2 regions of the Sphingomonas sp. PEI4 genome follow, and region 2 is predicted to be linked to the other one. Evidence: riboswitches for the same ligand, from Rfam matches in the RefSeq annotation. Region 2 holds a riboswitch; the other holds the start of a gene.

Region 1 (5,650 bases), 180 kb from region 2:
TGTCGCCACCGATGATTGTCTTGAGGGGCGCGCCGCCAGCAGGCGCCGCCACGTTGAACGGCCCATAGGTCTGGGCCGACGCGGCGGTCGCGCAGCATAGGGCCAACATGGAAATCGTGCCCGCGAACACCCGCTTGCCCATTGATCATCCTCCCGTGCGGAATCTGACGATGCTCCGCGATTGGCGATCAACATGACGCGGCGCCGCGAAAAAGCCAAATTGAATTACGAATTGTTTGCGATCGATAGGGGCGCCGCCGACCATGCTTTGCCGATGCGCGTATTGGCAGCGTTGCGAAAGCAGGATACCCAACCGGGCAGGTGGCGGATCAACGCCGCCTGCATGATCGCGTCGGTGCCCTTCGGGGCTTGATTGGGAATGCGGTGCGGTGGGGTTCGCCCCGCCAATGCCGCGGCTGTCCCTGCAACTGTAAGCGGCGAGCGAAACGCACGGGCCCTTCGACTGGAGGGCAGCCACTGGGCCGTAGAGCCTGGGAAGGCGTGGCGTGGAGCTTTGACCCGTGAGCCAGGAGACCTGCCGGCGTCTGGTCGCTCTTGTCCCGGTCCAGGGGGTGGCCGAGGCACGGTGAACGCCGTCTGAGCGACGACACGCGCGGCAGGGGCCGCACGGCGACGCGCGTCGGCCGCTCGTGGCGTCCGGTCTTCACGTGTCCCGGCCGTTCGCGGCAGGCCCCCGTCCTCGTCGGACGCCGGGGAGTTCTGCATGACGACGTCGACGATCGATAGACGGGCCGACAGACTGGCCGACAGGCAGGCTGGCAGACCGACGCGGACCGCCACCCGCAGGCGGATCGGCTGGATGTTCGCAGGCCTGATCGCCGCCAACATCGCCGCATGGGCCTGGGCCTTCTCGCTGTTCCACGCGCAACCGCTGATGCTGGGCACGGCGCTGCTCGCCTGGGGCCTCGGCCTGCGCCACGCGGTCGATGCGGACCACATCGCCGCGATCGACAATGTCACGCGCAAGCTCATGCAGGACGGCCAGCGCCCGATCGCGGTCGGTTTCTGGTTCGCGATCGGCCATTCGGGCATCGTACTGATCGCGGCCGTCGCGATCGCGCTCACCGCCAGCGCGCTGTCGCAGTTCGAGGCGTTCAAACAGGTCGGCGGCGTGGTCGCCACCGTCATCTCCGCCGTGTTCCTGTTCACGATCGCGGCGATGAACCTCATCATCCTGCGCTCGGTCTGGCGCACCTTCGGCCACGTTCGCGGCGGCGGGACCTATGTCGAGGAGGACCTCGACCTCCTGCTCGGCAACCGGGGACTGCTCGCGCGGCTGTTCCGGCCGATGTTCCGCCTCGTCACGCGAAGCTGGCACATGGCCCCGCTCGGCTTCCTGTTCGGTCTCGGGTTCGACACTGCCACGGAGGTCGCTATCCTCGGTCTTTCCGCAAGCCAGGCCGCCGACGGTCTCTCGATCGGCACGGTGTTGGTGCTCCCGGTTCTGTTCGCGACCGGCATGGCGCTGGTCGACACGGCGGACGGCGTCGTCATGCTCGGCGCGTACGAATGGGCGTTCGTGAAGCCGATCCGCAAACTCTATTACAACATCACCATCACGCTGATCTCCGCCATCGTCGCTATCGCGATCGGCGGGATCGAGACGCTCGCGCTGCTCGGCGCGAAGCTCGGTTTGTCAGGCGGGATCTGGGACGTCGCGACGGCACTCGGCGAGAATTTCAACGGTCTCGGCTTCGCGATCATCGGCCTGTTCGTGCTGTGCTGGGTGCTGAGCTTCGCGATCTACCGCTGGAAACGCTTCGACGAGATCGAGGTCGTGCACGGATAGCTGGCGGCGTAACGCAAAGTCCGTTAGTTCGCGTTCGTGAGGGTTGGTTCGACCGAACCTCGTTGATCGCGCTGGTGCCCTTCGGGGCTTGAATGGGAATGCGGTGCGGAAGGGGTTCGCTCCTCCAATGCCGCGGCTGTCCCTGCAACTGTAAGCGGTGAGCGACACGCACGCGCCCTTCGGGGCAGCCACTGGGCCTTAGGCCTGGGAAGGTGTGCGAGAAGCTTCGACCCGCGAGCCAGGAGACCTGCCAGCGCAACGGTCGCTCTTGCTTTGATCCAGGGGGTGGTCACGGCACGGTACTCCGTTTGAGCGACGAACATGTACGGCTGCAAGGCTGTGCGTGCGTGTGCTTTCAGACGTCGAGGAGTTTCATAATGTCCGATCTTTCAAAGGTCCCCGTCACCATCGTCACCGGCTTCCTTGGTGCCGGCAAGACCACGCTGATCAGCCACCTGATCCGCAACGCGAACGGCCGCCGCCTCGCCGTCGTCGTCAACGAATTCGGCACGCTCGGCATCGACGGCGATATCCTCAAAGGCTGCGCGATCCCCGATTGCCCGGCCGAGAACGTGATCGAACTGGCGAACGGCTGCATCTGCTGCACGGTGGCGGACGACTTCATCCCGACCGTCGAGGCGCTGCTCGCGCTCGACCCGCGGCCGGATCACATCCTGATCGAGACGTCCGGCCTCGCACTGCCAAAACCGCTGCTCAAGGCGTTCGACTGGCCCGCGATCCGATCGCGCGTCACCGTCGACGGCGTCATCGCGCTCGCCGATGCCGAGGCGGTCGCCGCCGGTCGCTTTGCCCCCGATGTGGCCGCGCTCGACGCCCAGCGCGCCGCCGACCCGAGCATCGATCACGAGACGCCGTTGTCGGAGGTGTTCGAGGACCAGCTAGCCTGCGCCGATCTCGTGCTGTTGACCAAGGTAGATCTCGCCGGTCCCGAAGGCGTAGCCAAAGCGCGCGCGGTGATCGCCGCCGAATCCGCCCGCCCGCTCGCCGTGATCGAGCTAACCGATGGCGTGATTGATCCCCGCATAATCCTGGGTCTCAACGCCTCCGCCGAAGACGACATCGCCGCCCGCCCGTCGCACCACGACGGCGAGGACGATCACGAGCATGACGATTTCGACAGCGTCGTCGTCGAACTAGGCGAGATCGCCGACCCCGCCGACCTCACCGCAAAGATCGAAGCACTCGCCCGCAACGCCGACATCCTCCGCGTGAAGGGATACGCCGCGGTCACCGGCAAGCCGATGCGCCTGCTCGTCCAGGCGGTCGGCGCCCGCGTCCGCACGCAATACGACCGTCCGTGGCGCGCAGGCGAACCCCGCCGCACGCAACTCGTGGTCATCGCCGAACACGACCGCATCGACGAGGCCCGCATCAAGGCCGCGCTGGACGCCTGAGCCACGATGCACGTCGTCTTCCGCGAGACCCACGGGCTGGAGGAAAGCGCGGTCCCTCAGGACCTCGCCCAAACCCCCGCGGATCTCGTCGTCCTGTCCTTCTCCGACGGCGACCTCGGCGCATTCGCCGCGGGCTGGAGACGTGCGGACGCCGCCGGAAGCCGTTTGCCCTCGCTACGCCTCGCGAACCTGACCGCGCTCCAGCATCCGCTCTCGGTCGACACCTATGTCGAGCAGACGCTGGCCGGCGCGAAGGGCATCCTGATCCGGCTGATCGGCGGGCGCTCCTATTGGAGCTACGGCCTGCAACAGGTCGAAAACCTCGCGCGGGAGAAAGGCATCGCGCTAGCGGTTCTCGCCGCAGACGGGCGCATCGATACGCGCCTCGACGCCGCATCGACGATCCCGCTCTCGACGCTGCGCCGCCTGGCCCATCTCTGCGACACCGGCGGCGCGGTCGCAGCCCAAGCGGCGCTGGCCCAGTTCGCGCTGGCCGCCGGCTGCTACGCCGGCCCCGTCACCGGCGTCCGCGCGATCGCCGATGTCGGTGGCTGGCAACCGCATGATGGCGTGACCTGCCCGGCGGCGTTCGCGCTCAATGCGAACCGCCCCCGCATCCTGATCGTCTTCTACCGCTCCTACCTGACCGCCGCCGACCTCCACCCGATCGAAGCCCTCCACGCCGAACTGACCGCGCGCGGCTTCGACGTAATCGGCCTGTTCGCCCCCTCGCTTAAAGCGCCCGACGCAGGCGGCTGGCTGAGCCGGTGGGTCGAGGCCCTGAAGCCCGCCGCGATCGTCAACGCCACCGCCTTCTCCGCACGCGGCGCGATCGACACCACCCCGCTCGACGCCGCCAACGTGCCGGTCTTCCAGATCGCGCTGGCCACCTCCGACCGCGCAGCATGGCTCGGCGCAACGCGAGGCCTGTCCCCAGCCGATCTCGCCATGCATGTCGTCCTCCCCGAAGTGGACGGCCGCCTCTTCGCCGGCGTGGCCAGCTTCAAGGAAGCGGCCGCGCGGGACGGCTACCTGGAATACACCCGCCGCGAACACCGCGCCGACTTGGCGCGCATCACGGCCATCGCCGCGCGGATCGAAGCCTGGACGAAACTCGCCAGCAAACCCGTCGCCGACCACCACATCGCGATCGTCCTCTCGACCTACCCCGGCAAGGCGTACCAGATGGCTCACGCCGTCGGCCTCGACGCGCTTGCCTCCACGCAAGCCATCCTCGCCGACCTCACTCAGGCCGGTTACGCAATCGCCCCCGACGCAAGTGACCTCGCCACGTCACGCATTCACTGGCCGCTATCCGAGTATCGCAAGGCACTCGCGAAACTCCCCGAAGCCCTCCGCAAGGACCTCCAGGATACCTGGGGGGCGCCCACCGAAGACTTCACCTTCACAGCGAACGATCAAGGCGGCGCGCTCGTCGCGCTCCAACCCGAACGCGGCCGAACCGAGCAACGTGCGGAAGAGTATCACGACCTCTCCCGCTGCCCCTGTCACGCCTACGTCGCCTTCTACCTCTGGCTCAGCGCCCGCGGCACCGACGCGCTCGTCCATGTCGGCGCGCACGGCACGCTCGAATGGCTCCCCGGCAAGTCGGTCGCGCTGTCCGACGACTGCTGGCCCGAAGCCCTCACCGGCGCCATGCCCGTCATCTACCCGTTCATCGTCAACGACCCCGGTGAAGCGGCCCAAGCCAAACGCCGCATCGGTGCGGTCACGCTCGGCCACGTCCCGCCACCGCTGGAACGCACGCGCACCGGCGCAGGTCTCGGCCGCCTCGAAGCCCTGCTCGACGAATTCTCCAACGCCGATGGCCTCGATCCAGCCCGCCGAGACCGCCTGCAACGCAACATCCGCGACGAAGCCACCGCGACCGGCCTCGCCGCGACACTAGGCCTCGACGACACGCAGTCCCAAGCCGACGCGATCACCCGCATCGACACGTTCGTGTGCGACGTGAAGGAAAGCCAATACGGCGACGGCCTCCACATCTACGGTCGCGGCGAACAAGGCGAAGCCGAACGCGCCGGACTCTTGTCGGCACTCCAAGGCAAACGCGTTGCACCCGGCCCATCAGGCTCCCCCTGGCGAGGCCGCGCCGACGTCCTTCCGACCGGCCGCAACCTCTACACGACGGACCCCCGCGCAGTCCCATCCCGCGCCGCGCATACCCAAGGCATCAAACTCGCCGACGAGTTAGTCCGCCGTCACCTACAGGACCACGGCGACTACCCCCGCAATCTCGTCGTCGATCTCTGGGCGTCTGCGACGATGCGAACCGCAGGCGAGGAGTTTGCGATGGCACTCCACCTGCTCGGCGCGGAGCCGGTGTGGGACATGCAGTCCGATTGCGTAACGGGCGTCGAGATCCTCCCGCTCGCCAACTTCGACCGCCCCCGCATAGACGTCA
Region 2 (5,650 bases):
GATCTTGAAGCGTGTCGCGCTGGTAAGTGCGCGGCGGCTTGACGGGGTGGCCAAGCCGACGGGGCTACCGCGGGCATGGTTGATCGAGACGGGGCCACGGCGGCGTAAGTGAATAGGCGGGCGGCGGGCCGCACCTCGACCAGCACCGCGCCCTGTGTTGCTTAGTTCAATCGGGGGGAGCGTAGCCTCCTCCGCACGCGTCTGCCGCAACCGCGGACGCCATCCACGTCCGCACCGCCCTGGCGAAGGCCGGGTGGGACTGTAAAGTTCGTCCCGCTAGTCACGTGCTTAGAACAGTCGCCGCAACCTTCTCAGTTCTCCCGCGAAGGCGGGAGCCCAGGGTAACGGACGCTAGCGTCTGTGGGTCCTGGACCCCCGCCTACGAAAGGGGTTTATGCCGTGAGGCTAAGCGCAACCGCTTCGGCAACCTTGATGCCGTCGACCGCGGCGGAAAGAATGCCCCCTGCATAGCCAGCGCCTTCGCCCGCCGGGAAAAGCCCCGGAGTGTTGAGGCTTACAAAGTCGTCGCCCCGCGTGATCCTCACCGGCGATGACGTCCGCGTCTCGACTCCGGTGAGCACTGCGTCGGGATGGTCGTAGCCCGGAATCTCACGCCCGAACGCCGGCAGTGCCTCGCGGAGCGCCGTAATCGCGAACTCCGGCAGGCACTCCGACAGGTCGGTCATGTGGACGCCCGGCTTGTACGACGGGATCACGGAACCGAGCGCCGTGGAGGGCCGACCGGCGAGCAGGTCGCCGATGCGTTGCGCTGGCGCCTTGTAGTTCGAGCCGCCGGCGACATAGGCGCGCGATTCCCAGTGGCGTTGCAGTTCGATCCCGGCAAGCGGGTGGCCGGGATAGTCGCGCTCGGGGTCGATGCCGATCACGATGCCCGAGTTCGCATTGCGTTCGTTACGCGAATATTGGCTCATGCCGTTGGTCGCGACGCGGCCTTCCTCCGAGGTCGCCGCGACGACGGTGCCGCCCGGGCACATGCAGAAGCTGTAGACGGTGCGGCCGTTCTTGCAGTGGTGCGACAGGCTGTACGCCGCCGCGCCGAGATCGGGATGGCCCGCACAGGGGCCGAACCGTGCTTCGTCGATCCACGACTGCGGATGTTCGATGCGGACGCCGATCGAGAAAGGCTTGGCCTCGACGTGCACGCCCTTCGCATGGAGCATCTCGAACGTGTCGCGCGCGCTGTGGCCGACCGCGAAGACGACGTGGTTCGCTTCGAGATAGTCGCCGGTGCTGAGGTGGAGGCCGCGAAGTTGTCGGGCGCCTGCCTCCTCGACGATGTCGAGGCCGTCGACGCGGGTCGAGAAGCGGTATTCGCCGCCGAGCGCCTCGATCGTCGCGCGCATGCTCTCGACCATCGTAACGAGTCGGAAGGTGCCGATATGCGGGTGCGCTTCGGTCAGGATTTCGGGCGGCGCGCCGGCCTTCACGAACTCGGTCAGGACCTTGCGGCCGAGGTGGCGCGGGTCCTTGATCTGGCTCCAGAGCTTGCCGTCGGAGAAGGTGCCGGCGCCGCCCTCGCCGAACTGGACGTTGGATTCGGGGTTGAGGACGCTTTTGCGCCAGAGCCCCCAGGTGTCCTTGGTGCGTTCGCGGACGACTTTGCCGCGGTCTAGGATGATCGGGCGGAACCCCATCTGCGCTAGGATCAGGCCCGCGAACAACCCGCACGGGCCCGCGCCGACGACGACCGGGCGGGGGCCGGTATAGCTCGCGCCGCCCTTGGTGACGAAACGATACCCCGTGTCAGGCGTGCGCTGGACGTGGCGATCCTTGCGGAAGCGCGTGAGGACGGTGTCCTCGTTCTTCAGCGTGACGTCGACCGAGTAGACGAGCTGGATGTCCATCTTGTCACGCGCATCGTGCGCCCGCCTGGCGATGGTGTAGCGGATCAGGTCGCGCGGGGTGACGCGCAGGCGATCGCGGATCGCGGCGGGGAGCGCTTCGTCGGCGTGGTTGAGCGGCAGCTTGAGGTCGGTGATGCGGAGCATGGTGGACGCTCTAGCGCCACACGTCGCAATCCGCCATCGGGAGGACGAGAGGACATGATCATGCGGACCGACGACGAGCAGAATGCCAAGAGCGCCAAGCGCAAAGAGGTTCAGGACCGGATCGTCGCGAGCAAGACGATCGAGAAGGGCCTGATCATCGTCCACACCGGCAAGGGCAAGGGCAAGTCGACCGCCGCGTTCGGCATGGCGGTGCGGATGATCGGGCATGGGCGCAAGGTCGGCGTTGTGCAGTTCGTGAAGGGCGCGATGGCGACCGGCGAGAAGGCGGTATTCGACGCGTTCCCAGACCTGTGCGAGTTCAAGCCGATGGGCGAGGGGTTTACCTGGGACACGCAGGATCGCGCGCGCGACATCGCGGTGGCGCGTGAGGCATGGGACGAGGTGAAGCGGATGATTGCCGATCCGTCCTATGCGATGGTTGTGGCGGACGAACTGAACATCGTGTTGCGGTATGAGTATCTACCGGTGGACGAGGTGCTGGCGGTGTTGGCGGGGAAGCCTGAGATGACGCACGTCGTGGCGACCGGGCGGAATGCGCCGGATGCGCTGATCGAGGTGGCGGATCTGGTGACCGAGATGACGCAGGTGAAGCATCCGTTCCGGTCGGGGGTAAAGGCGCAGGCTGGGGTCGAGTTCTGACGTAACTCAGCAACTTAACGGAACGCTACAATCAATGTCCGTCATCCTGACGAAAGTCAGGACCCAGGGTAACGGATGGCGACTTTCGTGGCTCTGGGTCCCGACTTTCGTTAGGATGACGGGCGGGTGCGAAGACCGCTCGCGGGGTTCTGACTCCCATAGCGGCGCCTTGCATGACCTTCTCCCCCCGCGTATCGCTCTACGTGCGACAGGTTTTCCCAAGGCGGCAACGCTTAGGGAAATGAAAATGGGAACGGGAAACACCCGGCTGCCCCTGCAACTGTACGCGGCGAGCCATCGTGCCTCATGCCATTGGGATACTCCCGAGAAGGCTGCGCGGACGGCGTTGACCCGCGAGCCAGGAGACCTGCCCGTCGCGGTCGTCTTTCGTCCGGCCAGGGTGCGCCGAACGGACGGGTAATACCCCGAGCGACGACATCGCTTCGCGTCACGCGGAGGCAGGGGGCATGTGCCTTCAGCCTGCCGCGCGGTGCGGGTCCGACTGTCCGAAGGGGTTCCGATGCCAAGTTCACGTCATGTTGCTATCGTCCGGGAACGGACATGCTGAAGCCAGTCGAAGACGGCGTTGCGGTGGTCGCGTGCAATACGTGCCGCCATTCCACCGATGCGCGCGACGACGGTGAAGGCGTGCGCGGCGGCGCGCGGCTCGTCAGCGCATTGAAGGCGGTGCAAGCGAGCGATCCGGCCTATGCCGACGTTGCGGTGCAGGAGATGCCGTGCCTGTTCGCATGCCAGGATTTCTGCACGATCCACCTGCGCGCACCCGCAAAGGTCGGCTACGTTCTCGGGAGGTTCGAGCCGACCGAGGACGCCGCGCGTGCAATCCTCGATTACGCACGGCTGTACGGCGAAAGCGCGTTCGGGCAGGTGCCGTTCAAGCAATGGCCGCAGGGAGTGAAAGGGCATTTCATCACCCGCACGCCGCCCGCCGGGTTCGTCGTCGAATGACCTGTTTCCCAACCTCCGGGGCATTCCTGGCGTCCTTGCGTGCCCTGCCTCAACCGGATGAAACGGCTCGATCCGCGGCGGTGGCGCGTCAGGGGCAACTGACCAAGCCGCCGGGCTCGCTCGGGCGGTTGGAGGAGATCGCGGTCTTCATGGCCGGCTGGCAGGGCCATGAACGCCCGCGCCTCGATCGCGGCAGGGTGGTGGTCTTTGCCGGTAATCACGGCGTCGTCGATCGCGGCGTCAGCGCATTTCCAGCTTCGGTCACTGCGCAGATGGTGGCAAATTTCGAGCATGGCGGCGCGGCAATCAATGCTCTGTCGCGCGCGGCGGGGCTCGATCTCAAAGTCGTTTCGCTCGATCTCGATCGGCCGACCGCCGATTTTGCGATGGCCGCTGCGATGTCGGAGGGCGACTGCCTCGCCGCGATCAACGCGGGCGCGGCAGCCGTTGCGGACGCGCCGGATCTGATCGTCCTCGGCGAAATGGGGATCGGCAACTCGACCTCGGCCGCGGCGCTGTGCCTTGCAAGCTTCGATGGATCGGCACGCGACTGGGTCGGGCCCGGTACCGGCGTTGACGACGACGGCATGGCGCGCAAGATCGCGACGGTGGAGGCCGGGCTGGCGCTACACCGGGACGCGCTGACCACGCCGTTTGAGACGCTGCGCAGGCTTGGTGGTCGAGAGATTGCCGCGATCGCAGGAGCGGTCCTCGCGGCCCGGATCGCGGGCGTTCCCGTCATGCTCGATGGCTTCATATGTTGCGCCGCGGTCGCGCCGATCGCGGCGGCATGCCCGGACATCCTCGCGCATTGTCTTGCCGGCCACGTATCTGCCGAGCCGGGTCATGCGCGTCTGTTGCAGGCATTGCGGCTCGATCCCCTGTTGTCGCTGGGCATGCGGCTCGGCGAGGGAAGCGGTGCGGCGACCGCGACGCTGCTCGTTCGCGCGGCGCTGGCGGCACATGACGAGATGGCGACCTTTGCCGAGGCGGGGGTCTCGGTCGCGTGACCGGCTCGCACATGCTGTACCTGATACGGCATGGCGCACCGACGCGCGAAGGGCTCCTGCTGGGCCGAACCGACGAGCCGGTAACGGATAAGGGCATTGCCGCCTGTCTGGCACGGACGGCTACGCTGGACGTTCTACGGATCGTGACGTCGGACTTTGCACGGACGCGCGACTGTGCGTCGGCGATCGCGGCCTCTCGGGCGATCGAGTTCGATGTGGACCCGCGGTGGCGCGAACTCGACTTCGGGGCTTGGGACGGGCTGTCACCGGCAGATGTCGATCCGGCGGCGTTGGCGCAATTTTATGACGATCCGGACGCGGCCCCTCCACCGGGCGGGGAGCGCTGGTCCGCACTCCAAGGCCGCGTGCACGACGCGCTTGCCGATTTGCCGCCGGTCGCGACGCTGGTCGTTACGCATGGCGGCGCAATTAGGGCCGCGCTCGCGAATCTTTGCGGGTTCGAGCGGCGACAGATCTGGGCGTTCAACCTGCCCTATGCAGCGCTCGTGTCGCTGCGAATCTGGCCCGGAGAAGAGCGGACCGTCCAGATCGTCGGGCTCGCGACGTGAGGCGGATGGTTGTCGCTTTCGGCTTCCTGACGCGCTTGCCGATGCCGTGCGTGACCGTCGGGCCAAGCGGTTTTGCCGAGGCGATACGCTTCTACCCGATCGTCGGACTGGCGGTCGGCGTTCTGGTTGCGGCGGCTGGATGGCTCGGTGCGCTGATCGACCCGTGGGCAGGCGCCTGTGCCGCGCTGCTGACGTGGGTCGCAGTCACCGGCGCGTTGCATCTCGACGGATTGGCCGATCTTGCCGATGGTTTGGGTGCGGCGCACGGTGACCAGTCGCGGCTGCTGGCGGTGATGGCGGACCCGCATATCGGCAGCTTCGGCGTCGTCGCGATCGTCAGCCAGATGATCGCCAAGCTGGTGCTGCTTCATGCGGTTGGGATGGCAAGCTGGTGGGTCGTCATCCTGGTGCCGTTCGCTGCACGGATGGGGCC

The links. A riboswitch is a leader RNA that binds a small molecule or an ion and turns the genes downstream of it on or off. The one in region 2 is predicted to bind cobalamin.
Region 1: it holds a riboswitch for cobalamin, as region 2 does, so the genes downstream of both, cobW (cobalamin biosynthesis protein CobW) here and AC1MLZ_RS01245 (DUF1636 domain-containing protein) in region 2, are expected to answer to the same signal.

Annotation. Positions count from the first base shown of each region.
Region 1 is NZ_CM155258.1:459,241-464,890, forward strand. Features, by position in the region: gene AC1MLZ_RS01980 (glycosyl hydrolase 2 galactose-binding domain-containing protein) at 1-109, opposite strand, end outside; gene AC1MLZ_RS01985 (hypothetical protein) at 182-373, shown strand; cobalamin riboswitch at 339-557, shown strand; gene AC1MLZ_RS01990 (HoxN/HupN/NixA family nickel/cobalt transporter) at 821-1,810, shown strand; cobalamin riboswitch at 1,866-2,079, shown strand; gene cobW (cobalamin biosynthesis protein CobW) at 2,188-3,225, shown strand; gene cobN (cobaltochelatase subunit CobN) at 3,232-5,650, shown strand, end outside.
Region 2 is NZ_CM155258.1:278,693-284,342, forward strand. Features, by position in the region: gene AC1MLZ_RS01230 (peptidylprolyl isomerase) at 1-112, shown strand, start outside; gene AC1MLZ_RS01235 (NAD(P)/FAD-dependent oxidoreductase) at 393-2,009, opposite strand; gene cobO (cob(I)yrinic acid a,c-diamide adenosyltransferase) at 2,064-2,669, shown strand; cobalamin riboswitch at 2,863-3,058, shown strand; gene AC1MLZ_RS01245 (DUF1636 domain-containing protein) at 3,231-3,638, shown strand; gene cobT (nicotinate-nucleotide--dimethylbenzimidazole phosphoribosyltransferase) at 3,635-4,648, shown strand; gene AC1MLZ_RS01255 (histidine phosphatase family protein) at 4,660-5,217, shown strand; gene cobS (adenosylcobinamide-GDP ribazoletransferase) at 5,223-5,650, shown strand, end outside.